2 regions of the Ruminococcus sp. OA3 genome follow, and region 1 is predicted to be linked to the other one. Evidence: riboswitches for the same ligand, from Rfam matches in the RefSeq annotation. Region 1 holds a riboswitch; the other holds the start of a gene.
What was found. A riboswitch is a leader RNA that binds a small molecule or an ion and turns the genes downstream of it on or off. The one in region 1 is predicted to bind thiamine pyrophosphate.

Region 1 (7,754 bases):
GGTATTAAACACATCCGTCAGTCTTTTTCTGAAATACACCAACCTTTCGCACAAGAACGCTTAACACGATGATGATCAGCATGACAGGAAGCGTCTGCCCGACCGGTGTGTCAATTTTCATAAACATCCGGTAGCCCAGAAAGCCTGTACCCCAGAGGATCAGATTCACCCAATCTGCACTGCAATCATCACGCTTACGTTTCAGGATAAAAAAATCTGCAATCTGGATTGCTATCATAGGCGCGAAGACAGATCCGATCAAATAAAGAAAACCCTCGAAGCTTTGAATCGGAGTAAAGACTGCGAGCAATATACCGATCACCGCCACACCGATCGCCATCGGCTTTTCCTTTAGTCTCCGCGAAATACTCTCTGCGCTCACACCTGCAGAAAATGCATCGAGATACGTCGTAGTCACCGTTGACACCACAAGAATGACAACACCTGCAATTCCGAGCCCCGCCTGGAGTAAAATCTTCGATATGTCTGTCTCCCCCGTAAAAATAGCGGCTCCCATTCCTATGGCGTACATCCAGCAGCTCCCCGCAAAATAAATAAGCGTACTGACCACGGTAGCCTGCCGTGGTTTTTTTGCATCCCGCGTATAATCCGATATAAGGGGCAGCCAGGACAGCGGCATCGCCGCACTCAGTTCTACAGCCGCACCGAAACTCAGGCTTTCCTCTGTGGATACTGCTGGTGTACCTTTGAATACGACCGTGCTTAAAATGACAGTCAGTATAAACAATGCTCCCATGGCAATATAGTTCAGCTTACTGATATTTTTAATGCCCACGGCGATCCACAGGATAATCAATGCGCCGATTGCCAGACACCATATCCATGCCTGGTCGATTCCCCACAGCTTGCCTGTGATAACAGTCGTCGCCAGTGCTCCGTTGATGATCATGATGGCAGTCCATCCCACCAGCTGCAGCACATTCAGTACAGCAAACAGCAGCGCCCCTCTGTTCCCGAACGACATTTTCACAGTCTCCATCGCACTTTTTCCCGTCCGGCCTCCGATGAGTCCGGCAAGGAAGAACAACAGACACCCGATCACATGTCCGAGCAGGATAGCTGCTGTTCCCTTCTGCATGCCCAGCGGTGCAATATAGGTACCCGTCAATATTTCAGCGATCGACACCGCAGCACCGAACCAGATCAGCCCATTGCCAAGCGTCGATGTTTTCTTTTCCTCCACTTCACGATTCCCCCTTTATATCAGATTTTAAACATGTGATTGAGCGGACCGCTGCCGCGCCCCAGGTTGAGATTGGCGCGCAATGCCCCCGATATATATGTCTTGGCAGATTTTACACTGTCAGTCAGCGTGTCCCCTTTTGCCAGACCGCACGCAATCGCAGAGGACAGTGTACACCCTGTTCCATGGGTGTTTGGATTGCTGATGCGCTCACCATTCAGCCATTCAAAACTGCCGTCCGCATACAGCAGGTCATTGGCATCATTCAGGTCATGACCGCCTTTTATCAGCACTGCTCCCTTTGTGAAATCTGCTATTTTCACAGCCGCTTTCTCCATATCTGCCGCTGATTTTATTTCCATCCCGCAGAGTACCTCCGCCTCCGGTATATTCGGTGTAATCACCTCTGCAAGCGGTATCAGCGTATGAATCAAAGTCTCGGAGGCATCCTCAGCCAGCAGCCGGCTTCCACTCGTTGATACCATCACGGGATCCGCCACAATATGGTGTGCCCTGTATTCGTTTAATTTATCTGCAATCACCTCGATCAGGGCCGCCGAAGATACCATCCCGATCTTTACGGCATCCGGATAAATATCTTTAAAAATACAGTCCAGCTGATTAGCCAGAAATTCCGGCGTCACTTCCATTATGCCATAGACTCCCGTAGTATTCTGTGCCGTCAGCGCCGTGATCGCACTCATGGCATACAGTCCGTGCGCCGTAACTGTCTTGATATCCGCCTGAATACCGGCGCCTCCGCTCGAATCACTGCCCGCAATCGTCAATACTGTTTTCATCAGATTTTATGTTCTCCTTCCATCATTTCCCCAAAGTCATAGATATACCGGTCAGCAAGCGCTATCATGGCATCCTTTTCGTATTCTGAGTACCGGTCATATACTCCGACTGCAAAAAATCCGCCCGCCCTGGCACCTTCGATTCCTTTTAAAATATCCTCAAACACGGCACATTCCTCCGGTTTTACATCCAGTCTAAAAGCTGCCTCCTCATATATATCCGGATAACCCTTTCCCCGTTTTACATCCCGGACCGTAACGATGTGTTCAAAGTACCCGTCAATTCCATTATTGAGAAGTGCCGGTCCAAACAGCTCATTATCCGACGATGTCGCCGCCGCGATCCGAATCCCCCTTTCTTTCAGCACCCTGAGATATTCCCGGACATACGGCTTCAACCCAACGGTATTTCGGTAGGCATCCTTCGCCATGGAGTACCACTCCTGTATGATCGCTTCCGGCTCTTCCTTTAATCCGAAACGTTTCACCGTATAATCGGCGGCCGCCTCAAATCCCATGGGTGTGATCGTTTCCAGGTAATCCCCAGGCAGGGAGAGATTCCGTTTTCCTAAAAATTCGATATCAACCGTTTCCCAGACCCCCATTGAATCCAGAAGTGTTCCGTCCAGGTCAAATATTGCCGCTTTAAACTCTTTCATCTTCTACTCCCTGAACATCGACACCATGTCTCTGGCAGCCTGTTCTATATCTTCTGCAGCGATAATAGCAGATACGACCGCCAGTCCGTTGATTCCGGTACCTTTAAAATGATGCACGGTTTTCTGATTGATCCCCCCGATGACAACAATCGGCAAGTCAACGGCACCGCGGATGCTCCTCAGTTCTTCCATCGTAACAGGACGTGCATCTGTCTTGGTATCCGTAGGATACATTGCTCCCACACCCAGGTAATCTGCACCGTCTCTCACAGCCTGTTCCGCTTCAGAGAGCCTGGCGGCGGATACGCCGACAATCTTATCCTCACCGATGATACTGCGCACAACCCTGGCAGGAAGGTCACTCTGTCCGACATGTACGCCGTCTGCATCGACAGCCAGCGCAATGTCCACACGGTCATTGATGATCAGCGGTACCTGATATCTTCTGGTGATCTCACGGATGTTCATTGCCGTCCGGTAAAACTCCATGGATGAACAATCCTTTTCCCTGAGCTGAATCACGGTGCATCCGCCTTTTATCGCTTTCTCCACCGCCTCTTCCAGCGTTTCCGTACTCATCAGTTCCCGATCTGTACACAGGTACAAAGTATAATCAATATTATGCTTCCTCAATTTTTCCCATCTCCTCTATCATCTGTTCATTCAGTATGGACAGCGCATCAATCAGTGCCACGTGAAAGCTGCCGGTTCCCGTGTGTCCTGCTTTTTCATATGCGATTTCTCCGGCAATTCCCATAGACATCACGCCTGCCGCTGCCGCTGTAAATGCATCCTGTCTCATTCCCGCATAACCGCCGGTAATTGCGCTCGCCATACATCCGGTTCCCGTAATCTTTGAAAGCATTGGATGTCCGTTAAAAATCCTGACAGCGCGGCTTGCGTCCGTTACGACATCAACGGCACCTGTGACGGCAACTGTGCAGGAGAGCTTCTCAGCCGCCGATTTTGCTACCGCCAGTGCGTCTTTATCGCTGTCCTCCTCTGATGTGTCTACCCCCTTGGTGGATGCTGACAGACCCGCAACAAAAGACACCTCCGAGAGGTTCCCACGCAAAATGCTGATCTCAACCTGCTCCAGAATTCTCTGTGTCGTCTCATTTCTAAGTTTTGACGCTCCCGCTCCCACCGGATCAAAGACAACGGGAATCCCCAGTTCATTCGCCTTTTTTCCCGCAAGGATCATGGACTCTATGGTTCTCTGATTCAGTGTTCCAATATTGATGACCAGCGCTGAGGAAATGGACGTGATATCGGCGGCTTCCAGAATATCATCCGCCATAATTGGAGAAGCTCCTATGGCAAGCAGGGCGTTCGCACAGTCATTGACTGTCACATAATTTGTAATGTTGTGGACAAGGGGGGCCGTATTTCTCATCCCGGTGTTCAGTTTTGCTGCTTCCTGTTTTACACTCATTTTTTTCTCTCCTTTTTCTCTTGAATTATAATTGCAAACGTAACAAAGTGAACAAGTCCACTTCAACTCCCTAAATCCCTCACTCATGAGGGACTTGTACACTTTGTGCGCCAATGTGCAGCTGCAAAGCAGCCTTCCTATGCACATTGTGTGCATCCCCCGGAGGGTTTTTGTATACCAGGAAAGTTATAGCTTTGCGCATAGAACAAATTGGAGTACTTTCCTGGTATATAAAAAAATGCCCGGGTGCAAATCCCCAGGCATTCTATTCCATACTGTGTTTGTTTGCTCCCTACGACGGTATTAACCGACAGGTTCAAAGGGTCAGGTGCGCCACTTGCTGTGCGCTGCCTTCTCAACTGCATCAGTTCCCCTGCAATTATAAAATTTTAATTGTATTATAGCAACATTGTCTTCTGTTTGCAAGCTTTGCAGAACATCTGAAAGGCAATGGTGTTGTTATTTCAGGAATAAATTCATTTTTTAAAATTCAAATCCTGCCTAAACACTTGATTTTTCAGGAAAAACTGTTATAATAAATGACATGCAGATATAGTTTATCGGTAGAATGCTAGCTTCCCAAGCTGGAGAGGGGGGTTCGATTCCCCTTATCTGCTGTCAGTTTGAAAGCGGAATAGCTTTCCTTTTTGGAGAGCTATTCCTTTTTACGTTATGCGTCAATTAGGATATGCAGTGAATCATGGGGAGGGTAGGATGACAAAAGAAAAGAACAGTGAAATTACATTTACGGAAGGTTCCGTTTTTCAGGCTATTGTACGGTTTGCTCTGCCTGTGTTGGGTGCACTGGTGCTTCAGGCAGCATACGGCGCGGTAGATTTGCTGGTAGTAGGCCAGTTTGGCGATGCGAGCAGCATATCTGCAGTCGGAACCGGAAGTGCATTCATGCAGATGGTAACTTTCATTATAACCAGTCTTGCCATGGGTGCAACGGTAGTGATCGGTCAGCATATCGGCGAAAAAAAACCAGAAGAAGCCGGTAATACGGTCGGTACCTCCATTGTACTGTTTGTGGTCATCGGTATTATAGCAACTATACTGCTGGAAGTATTCGCAGGGAACATTGCACACCTCCTGCAGGTACCGGCGGAATCGTTTGACAAAGCCGTCACCTATATCCGTATCTGCTCCGGCGGTATTCTGATCATTATCGCCTATAATGTCATCAGCAGTATCCTTCGCGGTGTCGGGAATGCCAATCTTCCTTTCCTGTTCGTCGGTATCGCATGCATCGTTAATATTATTGGAGACCTGTTGCTTGTCGGAGTTTTCAAGATGGACGTGGCAGGTGCTGCGCTGGCCACAATCGCCGCCCAGGGAGTGTCCGTGGCGGCTTCCCTGATCGTACTGAGACGTCAGGATCTTCCCATCTCGTTTTCCTTCAGACAGTGCAGGATAATCTCAAGGGAACTGCGGCTGATCCTGAAAATAGGGGTTCCCATCGCTCTTCAGGAAACCATGGTACAGATTTCCTTTCTGGTCATCAATTCCATCATCAATGGTATGGGACTGCAGCCTTCTGCCGGATATGGAGTTGCACAGAAAATCGTAACTTTTATCATGCTGGTTCCTTCTTCTGTCATGCAGAGTGTCTCCGCCTTTGTCGCACAAAATGTGGGCGCCGGAAAGATGGACCGCGCGAAAAAGGGATTCTATACTGCCATGCTTTCGGGGATAGCGGTTGGAATCGTGATGTTTATAGCCGGTTTCTTCGGCGGTGCCGGGCTGTCCACAGTTTTCACGTCCGACCAGGCGGTGATCGCACAGAGTGCCAGCTACCTGAGGGGCTTTTCGGCAGACTGTATTCTCACATGTATACTGTTCAGCAGCATCGGATATTTTAACGGCTGCGGCAAAAGCATTCCCGTTATGCTGCAGGGAATCACTTCCGCATTCTGTATCCGTATCCCGGTGTCCATTCTGATGTCCCGGCTTCCGGGCGCATCTCTGATGCTGGTTGGCCTCGCCACACCGATCACGACAGTATACGGCATCGTGTTTTTCCTGATTTGTTTCAAGCGGCTGAAACAAAAATAACCGTACCTGTCAAATGAGCCTGAATTACAGAAAGTCCGATTTCCGGTTACGGGGATTCTCCCTCTGAGGAAATCGGACTTTCTGTTACTCACTGTAACCCATGATACACCCCCTGCATTGCAATCATACTGTTCAGGCTACCCGGCACCTCAACATTCTCACTTCATGTTCCAGTACATTCAGCCTGATATTCTGCAGTTCCTCAGTTGCCCTGATGTCATTTGAGATCCGGATCGTCTCATTCAGATTTCGGCACAGGTCCAGGTGCCCCTCCGCGATAATCTTAACATTTCTGCAGATTTCATTCTCCAGCTTCAGTTCCATCCGGCTCATCCTGCTCTCAATACCATCCAGCCGGTAATTGATCGGGTCCAGTTTTGCGTCAAAATTTGTCTCAAGCTTCTCAAGTTTCTCATCAAACTTTGCTTCCAGCTCCTCAAATCTCCCGTCAAACTTTGCTTCCAGCTCCTCAAATCTCCCGTCAAACTTTGCTTCCAGTCTCTCAAGTTTCTCATCCAGCTTCACGTCCAGTTTTTCGTCTAATTTTTCCTCCAGCGCCGAATCAACAATCTGTGCGATCGCCTGCAGATCTTCTTTTGTCAGTGACATATGCATTCTCCTTCCTTTGGTATATGCATATTATATCATTGCATTTGCAGTCTGAAAAGCTTCATTTTGTTGCCCTGCCTGTCCTGAACGTTAAAACTTTTCCCAGTGTATGTTATTCAGTGACAGATCAGATAACATGATTTTCATTCACGATCTTCCCGTCCTCAATCCTCACGACCCGGTCTGCCATCTGTGCGATCTCTGGATTGTGTGTGATCATGACAATGGTCTGATGAAATTCCCTGCTCGTCATTTTCAGGAGCCCGATCACGTCGTCGCTGGTCCTGGTATCAAGATTGCCTGTCGGCTCATCCGCCAGAATGATCGACGGTTTGGAAGCCAATGCACGGGCAATCGCCACACGTTGCTGCTGACCGCCGGACAGATTGTTCGGCAGGCTGTCAAGCTTACGCTCAAGCCCCAGCAGCTGTACTACCTTCATAATGAATTTTTTATCCGGCTTCTGCCCGTCCATCGAGATCGGAAATACAATATTTTCCCATACACTAAGCACAGGTACAAGATTAAAGTTCTGAAAAACAAATCCAATCTGTTTTCGCCGAAAGACTGTAGCCTGTTCGCCGTCTAATTTTGACAGTTCTGTTGTCCCTATCTTAACACTTCCCGCTGTGGGGATATCCAGCCCGCCCAGCATATTCAGAAGTGTGGACTTTCCGCTTCCTGAGGTCCCGATGACCGCAGTGAATTTTCCTCTCTCGATTTCCAGATCTACACCGTCCAGCGCCCTGACCATCGTATCGCCTGTTCCGTAATACTTTTTTAAACCGGTTGTCTTTAAAATACATTCCATAAAATGATCCTCCATCTATCTGATTTAATCTGTCACACGCAGCTGTTCTACAATACTTCCTCTGTTAAATACCTTCAGTGCCAGAACCGGGACGATTACTGATACTATCAGCAACACGCCAGAAGTCAGCATTGCGGGCAGCAATGTAAAACGGAAGGTAAAATACCAGATTCCTCCTGTG
Region 2 (7,754 bases), 210 kb from region 1:
TGGTTTTCATGTCTGACGGAAAGGTGTTGATTGAAACTGATAAATCCGAGAGCAGATATCTGGAAATAGAAAAGAACTTCAGCCTTAATCTTGATTCGCTGAATAAGAAGTATACACGCGGCGGTGTGAAAGAAGTACTCAGGTTTTCAGATGTATCTGCAGGCAGTCTTGAGGGACTCAATTTCGCAGTTCATGCAGGTGAGGTTGTCACTATATCATCCGACCAGTGGAGCACTGTCAAGGAGATCGAAATGATTCTAAAGGGAGAGCTGCGTCCGCATAAGGGAGAAATCTATATTAACCAGAGAAAATATAAACCGATGAAAAAAAATCGGATGCTGCAGCGGTACTCGATGGTTGTCATTGAACAGCCGGCAAAAAGTCAGCTTCTTTCTAATTTAAGTTTTTATGACAATTTGTGTATCAGTCGCGGACTGAGGATGCGCGGCTTCTGGTATGACAAATCAATAAAAAACAGCATTCAGAAATATTGCGGTAAACACATGGGAGAAGACCTCATCCATAAAAAAGTATCCGAGCTAACCATGATAGAAGCACAGAAATTACTCTATCTCCGGTGGTTGTTGTATTCGCCGGAGATTGTTGTCTGTGTGGAACCGTTTAAAAGCGTGGACGTGTATCTTGAGAAAAATGCGGTTGAGATGATCATGGAAATGTCCAGGAAGGGAATTGCAGTTATTGTTTTGACTCAGGGACTGCCGCAAAAGTAATCTCGGCTATATCTGTGTAACAGTTCCTATTTAACAGGAATAAAAATTTTAACTTCATTGTCCGGATCGTCAAAAGATACTACCTTGTGCTCATAGACTTCAAAATCTTCCCTGTCGTCGAGAACCTCTTTCGATGAGGGCAGCCATGTTCCGAAGATATACTGATAAGTTTTGAACAGATTTGAGAAAGTGCCGCGGTGAGTGAAAACGGCATATCTTCCCCCACGCAGTGTCTTTGCGGCAAGTGATTCCGGAAGCTTGTCAAAATCATACACCGGGCTGCCAACCATGGCTGAAAATGATACGTCGCCGTCTTCTGTATAGCTGGTCCGCTGCGTTTCACAGATGCGGTATCCCACGCCGGCATCAGCAAAAACACCTGCATGAAGATGCAGAAACTCATCCCACAATCCGGGAAGCCGGTTATCCAGGAGGGATGTAGTTCCCCGAATGCCGGCTACCTTTGTTTCCCTCATCATGACGATCTCAGGTGAATGTGAAATATTATTCGCGATGTGACTGACATCCTGAGGTGTAAGTTCTCTCTTGGCGTTCACTACAAGGTCAACGCCCTCCTTCCGGTAATGAACCGGGCTGACGCCAAAGACAGACTTAAATGCTCTGCTGAACGCCTCCGATGATTGGAATCCGCTGTCAAGAGCAATATCTATGATCCGATCGTCAGAATAAATAAGTTTTTCGGAAGCATGATACAGCTTCCGCCGATGAATGTAGCGGCCGACCGATTCCCCTAATACGGAAGAAAACAGCCGCGTCATATGGCAGTAGGAGTAGCCAGTCTCCCTGGACACATCAGTCAGGCCGATATTTTCATCTAAATGTTCTTCAATGTATTTGATTGCCCTCTCTAATGGGGATAATGGTATCAAGCCGGCACCTCCTTTGCGGTTTTCTCATTATAACATAGTGCATTTTATATCTCCATATCCAAAAAAAGCAAAAACTATCATGAATGGCACATTAGCATGTGGTATGATAGGAACAGCAAACGAAATGAGGTATAACAGATGGCAGATATTCTGGTGCAGGGACTGACTCAAAATAATTTAAAGCACGTCAGTTTCAGGATCCCCAGGGAAAAAATTACAGTGTTTACCGGCGTGTCTGGTTCCGGTAAATCCAGTATTGTATTTGATACCATTGCCGCCGAGTCACAGCGGCAGATGAATGCCACCTATCCGGCGTTCGTACGGGCCAGGCTGCCCAAATATCCTAAGCCCGCCGCCGAGCGTATTGACAATCTGACGGCGTCCGTCGTGGTGGACCAGTCTCCTCTGGGAGGCAACTCCCGTTCCACAGTGGGAACGATCAGCGGTCTGTATTCCAGCCTGCGGCTTTTGTTTTCCAGGATCGGACGGCCGTATGTGGGGACGGCATCCTGCTTTTCCTTTAATGACCCGGCGGGGATGTGCAAAACATGTTCCGGTCTTGGGAAGATTGTTAAAGTAGACGTGGAAGCCATCATAGAACCAGATAAGTCCTGGAAGGAAGGCTGCGTGAAGGATTCCCTGTTCCGGCCCGGTTCCTGGTACTGGAAGCAGTATGCCGGGTCCGGGCTGTTCGACCTGGACAAGCCGGTCCGGGAGTATACCGGGGAGGAATACAATCTGCTTCTGTATGGTTCGCGTGACGGCAGGGGTGAGCCGGAAAATCCGAAAGTGACCGGTCTGTTTCATAAATATACGAAAACGCTTCTGAACCGTGATATCAGCAGCAAAAGCAGGCATACTCAGGATAAGTCACAAAATCTGATTTCAGAGATCGAGTGTACCGACTGCCGCGGAAAGCGCCTGAATGATACGGTATTGAACTGCAGGATTGGAGGATATTCCATCGCGGATATGTGCGGAATGGAGCTGACCCAGCTTCGTGAAGTTCTGTCACAGATATCAGATCAGACGGTGGGGGTTCTGATACAGACGATGATAGAGGGGGTGGACAGGATGATAGAGATCGGCCTGCCGTATCTGCATCTCAACCGGGAAACTCCTTCACTGTCCGGCGGTGAGGCACAGCGTCTGAAGCTGGTCCGGTACATGGGCAGCAGTTTGACAGGGCTGACCTATATCTTTGATGAACCCAGCGCCGGTATGCATCCACGTGATGTCTATCGCATGAATAATCTGCTCAGACAGCTCCGTGACAAGGGCAATACGGTACTTGTGGTGGAGCACGACAAAGATGTCATCTCTATCGCTGACTATGTAATTGATGTGGGGCCGCTGGCGGGGCAGAGCGGCGGGGAGATCGTGTTTGCGGGCAGTTATCAAAAGCTACTGAAAGCCGATACCCTTACAGGCAGGGCAATGCGGCAGAAAATGCCATTGAAGCCAAATCCCCGACAGCCGGCGGGCATGCTGCCCGTCCGGAATGCCTGCCTCCATAACCTGAAACATGTAGATGTGGACATCCCACTTGGGATTATGACCGTTGTGACCGGTGTGGCCGGTTCCGGAAAGAGCACGCTGATCTCCAAAGTGTTTGCCAGCCAGTATGAAAGCGATATTGTGATGGTGGACCAGGGCCCCATCACGGCGACGAACCGCTCCACGCCTGCCTCCTACCTCGGCTTTTTCGATGAAATACGGAAGCTGCTGGCGCGGGAGAGCGGAAAGCCGGACGGCCTGTTCAGCTTCAATTCCACAGGTGCATGTCCGGTGTGCGGCGGCAAGGGGGTTATCGTGACAGAACTTGCTTTCATGGATCCGATTGTGACAGAGTGCGAGGCCTGCGGAGGGCTGCGTTATAATCAGGAGGCACTCGCCTGTACCTATAAAGGGAAAAATATTGTGGAGATTTTGAGCCTGACTGCTTCACAGGCGCTGGAAGTGTTCGAGGATGCCGGAATCAGAAGACGGCTGAAGGTGATGAAGCAGGTGGGGCTATCCTATCTGACGCTGGGACAGCCGCTTGGGACACTGTCCGGCGGCGAACGCCAGAGGATCAAGCTGGCGAAGAAACTGGGGAAGAGGGGCAAAATTATTGTGATGGACGAGCCAACCACCGGCCTGCACATGTCTGATATCCAGAATCTGATGGAGCTGTTCGATATGATCGTGTCCCGTGATAACACCCTGGTGGTGATCGAACACAATCTTGATGTGATGAAACGGGCGGATTGGATTATCGACATCGGACCGGATGGAGGCAAAAATGGGGGCGAGGTGGTATTCGCAGGAACGCCGGTGGATATGCTGAGGAACGCAAACACGCTGACCGCCGATAGCCTGCGGGCCTCGTGTGAACGGTGAGACAGCAAAGAAAAACAGAATTTCAACAAAGGAATGGCGGTAGGTTAAGAATGAATGAAGATCATGAATTGCTGAAAAAACTGGACAGACTGCATACAACGAAACTGGGTGTGGTGAGAATAAAAAGAAATTTGTCTTTAGATACAGATGATGTGGTCGAATGGTGCAAAATAAAAATCAATTCTCCCAATGCTGTTATCACAAGAAACGGGAAAAACTGGTATGTGAGAACGGATGCCTGCATCATTACGGTAAATGCATATAGTTATACCATTATCACGGCACATGCTGCGAAATGAAAAGATACATCTTCTATTGACATTCTCCGGTCAAATGCTATAATCAGGAAAGAATAACATACAGTATTCAGCTAGGGGAGCCTTCGGGCTGAGAGAACCATATGTGTTGACCCTCACTACTTGATCCGGATCATGCCGGCGTAAGGAAGCAGTGTAATTATCAGTAGAACCCTCCTGAATTCTGTCTAAGGAGGTTTTTTTGATGTCATTTTTTGTTAAGGCTTCGGAGGATGGATATGCGCTCACGTCAGGGGGATACGCGGCTGTGGGGATATTGCTGGCGGCTTTGCTGATCCTGGCTTCGGTTATTGCTGGCAGAGGAAAAAGAAAACACATGAATGCACGGCAGCTGGTGTTCTGTGCCATGTCGGTTGCTCTGGCATCCGTGTTGTCCATGCTGAAGGTCTATGAATTTCCGTTCGGCGGTGCGGTCACGCTTTGCAGCATGCTGTTTATCTGCCTGCCGGGATATTTTTACGGTCTGGGGGCGGGTCTTTTAAGCGCGACAGCCTATGGCGTGCTGCAGTTTCTGCTGGGGCCGTATATTCTGTTTCCGATACAGATCATCGTCGACTATCTGCTTGCTTTCGGCGCATTTGGACTCTCCGGACTCTTTGCAAAGTCCAGGCGAGGGCTGCTGAAGGGGTACATCATCGGTATCCTGGGACGCTACGTATTCTCGGTTCTCTCCGGATGGCTGTTTTTCGGGGAATATGCGTGGGCAGGATGGGGGGCACTGTCGTACTCACTTGCATATAATGCAGCGTATATTTTTGCTGAGGGGATACTGACAATCGTGATTCTGATGATTCCGTCTGTCAGCAAAGCCCTGGCACGGGTAAAAGAGATGGCGATCAATTAATATAGAACTCAGAACTTTCCCTGTCCATACACTGCAGGTGTTTCTGACTTCGCTTATTCACCTCCAAAATCTGCCATGTCTTCTTTGAGGCAGAAATGATTCCTGTCAACAGACAATAATCCCTCTCTCTGCATTTTACTCAGTTCATTTGACATGGCACTGCGGTCCACGCTCAGATAGTCTGCAAGCTGCTGACGGTTAAACGGTATGGTAAATTCATAACACCCCTGACGGGCAGCCTGAAATGACAGATACGACATCAGCCTTCCCCGGATAGATTTCGATGATGTGTGGAAGATCCGCCGGGACAGGTTCAGATTTTTCTGAGCAGAGATGGTGAGCAGATTGCTGACCAGCCTGCTGTGGTGCTGGCAGGCATTGGGGCAGGTCTTCAGTACCCGCCCGATATTTAAAAATAAGATCTCAGACGCCTCGGTCGCTGTAACACTCACCATCAGAGGTTCGCCCGGAACACAGGCGTACGTCTCTGCAAAGACCTGACCTGGTCCCAGACTGTCCAGTACACTTTTATTCCCCCACAGATCATCATTTTCAATTTGCGCCCGACCTGACATGACGATGCCAAGAGACTGGACAATGTCACCGGCGTGATAGATTACTTCCCCTCTTTTAAACGTTTTCCGTTCACATCCCAGGCAGTTCAACATGATTTCAATTTCTTCAGGAGAATCCCCTCGGAACAGTAAAGTCTTTGATAAAAAAATATAATCCATTTTTTGCTCCTTTGTTGTTATAACAACATACTTGTTGGAATGATTCTATTATACTGTACCCATAAAGTCAAGAAAACAGACAGGAGGAAAACAAAAATGGTTCGAAGAATTATCCAGATAGATGAAGAAAAATGCAATGGATGCGGCCTGTGTGCAAATGCCTGTCATGAGGGTGCGATAGGGGTGACAGGCGGCAAGGCGAAGCTGCTGCGGGATGACTACTGTGACGGTCTGGGTGATTGTCTCCCCGCATGTCCAGTCGATGCGATTCATTTCGTAGAACGTGAAGCGGCCGACTATGACAGAGAGGCTGTCGCCGCCAATCAGAAGAAAAAAGCCGGACCGGTGCAGCCTGTGCCCGTGGCATCGTCCCAGCTGAGGCAATGGCCGGTGCAGATAAAGCTGGTGGCTGTAAATGCTCCTTTTCTCGAAGGGGCGGATCTGCTGATCGCTGCCGACTGCACGGCGTATGCTTATGGAAATTTCCATCAGGAGTTTATGCACGGCAGAGTGACACTGGTCGGATGTCCGAAACTGGACGACGGCGATTACAGTGAAAAGCTGACTCAGATCATCAGACAGAATCATATCAGGAGCGTGACGGTGGTCCGGATGGAAGTCCCCTGTTGCGCCGGTATTGAACATGCGGCGATGACAGCGCTTGAAAACAGCGGAAAACGTATTCCATGGCAGACAGTTACCATTTCTAAAAATGGGCGTGTCTTAGAATAAATTGCAATTATAGTAAAAGAAGAAGAGAGGAGATTCTACTATGAGTCAAAAAATGTTTTGTTTTCAGTGTGAACAAACAGCGGGATGTTCCGGCTGTACAGGAAATGCGGGTGTCTGCGGTAAATCTGCAGATACGGCGAAACTGCAGGATGAGCTCACTGGTGCGCTGATTGGCCTGGCCCGCGCCTGCGGCAACAACCCCAAAACAAAAAACACGGATCAGATCATCATCGATGGGTTGTTTGCGACACTTACCAATGTAAACTTCAATGATGAAACGATTAGAAACCTGATCGGACGTGTGAATGGTGAGAAAACAATCGTTGTGCCTGGATGCAGCGCATGCGGATCCCAGTGTGAAAATACGGAAAATTATGATATGTCTAAACTGTGGAATGACGATGAAGATATCCGTTCCCTGAAATCACTGATTCTGTTCGGTATCCGTGGTGTGGCTGCATACGCTTACCACGCAGCAGTTCTGGGTTACAAAGACGAAGCAGTCAATAACTTTTTTTATAAGGCGCTTTCCGCTATCTCAGAGGACTGGGGAATGGAAGAACTGCTTCCTGTTGTGATGGAAACAGGTAAGGTGAATTTAAGCTGCATGGAACTGCTTGACCGTGCAAATACAGAAACTTTTGGAACACCTGCTCCCGCCGAAGTGTCATTATCTGTAGAAAAAGGGCCGTTCATTGTGATCACCGGCCATGATCTTTATGATCTGAAGCTGCTGCTTGAGCAGACGGAGGGGAAAGGTATCAATGTATATACGCATGGTGAGATGCTGCCTGCTCATGCGTATCCCGAACTTAAGAAGTATTCTCATCTAAAAGGAAACTTCGGTACGGCATGGCAGAATCAGCAGAAAGAATTTTCAGATCTGCCTGCCCCGGTTCTGTTTACAACAAACTGCCTGATGCCGGTGAAAGACAGCTATGCCGACCGGGTGTTCACGACTGAGATGGTATCTTATCCGGAGATGGTTCACATCGGAGAAGATAAGGACTTTACTCCTGTGATTGAAAAGGCACTGGAACTGGGGGGATTTGCTGAAGATAAAGTGTTTACCGGTATCAACGGCGGAAAAACTGTCATGACTGGATTTGGCCATGGTACTGTGC

Region 2: linked by a shared signal. The riboswitch ahead of MCG98_RS08930 (energy-coupled thiamine transporter ThiT) and the one ahead of thiM (hydroxyethylthiazole kinase) in region 1 are both predicted to bind thiamine pyrophosphate.

Annotation. Positions count from the first base shown of each region.
Region 1 covers NZ_JAKNTO010000001.1:2,172,179-2,179,932, reverse strand. Annotated here, with positions in the region: gene MCG98_RS09880 (phosphatase) at 1-64, shown strand, start outside; gene cytX (putative hydroxymethylpyrimidine transporter CytX) at 5-1,204, opposite strand; gene thiD (bifunctional hydroxymethylpyrimidine kinase/phosphomethylpyrimidine kinase) at 1,225-2,004, opposite strand; gene MCG98_RS09865 (HAD family phosphatase) at 2,004-2,663, opposite strand; gene thiE (thiamine phosphate synthase) at 2,667-3,296, opposite strand; gene thiM (hydroxyethylthiazole kinase) at 3,283-4,098, opposite strand; TPP riboswitch at 4,371-4,483, opposite strand; tRNA gene MCG98_RS09850 (tRNA-Gly) at 4,645-4,715, shown strand; gene MCG98_RS09845 (MATE family efflux transporter) at 4,813-6,153, shown strand; gene MCG98_RS09840 (hypothetical protein) at 6,286-6,762, opposite strand; gene MCG98_RS09835 (ABC transporter ATP-binding protein) at 6,890-7,573, opposite strand; gene MCG98_RS09830 (ABC transporter permease) at 7,598-7,754, opposite strand, start outside.
Region 2 covers NZ_JAKNTO010000001.1:1,961,925-1,969,678, forward strand. Annotated here, with positions in the region: gene MCG98_RS08910 (ATP-binding cassette domain-containing protein) at 1-731, shown strand, start outside; gene MCG98_RS08915 (AraC family transcriptional regulator) at 758-1,621, opposite strand; gene MCG98_RS08920 (excinuclease ABC subunit UvrA) at 1,760-4,003, shown strand; gene MCG98_RS08925 (DUF3781 domain-containing protein) at 4,054-4,302, shown strand; TPP riboswitch at 4,366-4,466, shown strand; gene MCG98_RS08930 (energy-coupled thiamine transporter ThiT) at 4,505-5,164, shown strand; gene MCG98_RS08935 (Crp/Fnr family transcriptional regulator) at 5,218-5,898, opposite strand; gene MCG98_RS08940 (4Fe-4S binding protein) at 5,995-6,630, shown strand; gene hcp (hydroxylamine reductase) at 6,671-7,754, shown strand, end outside.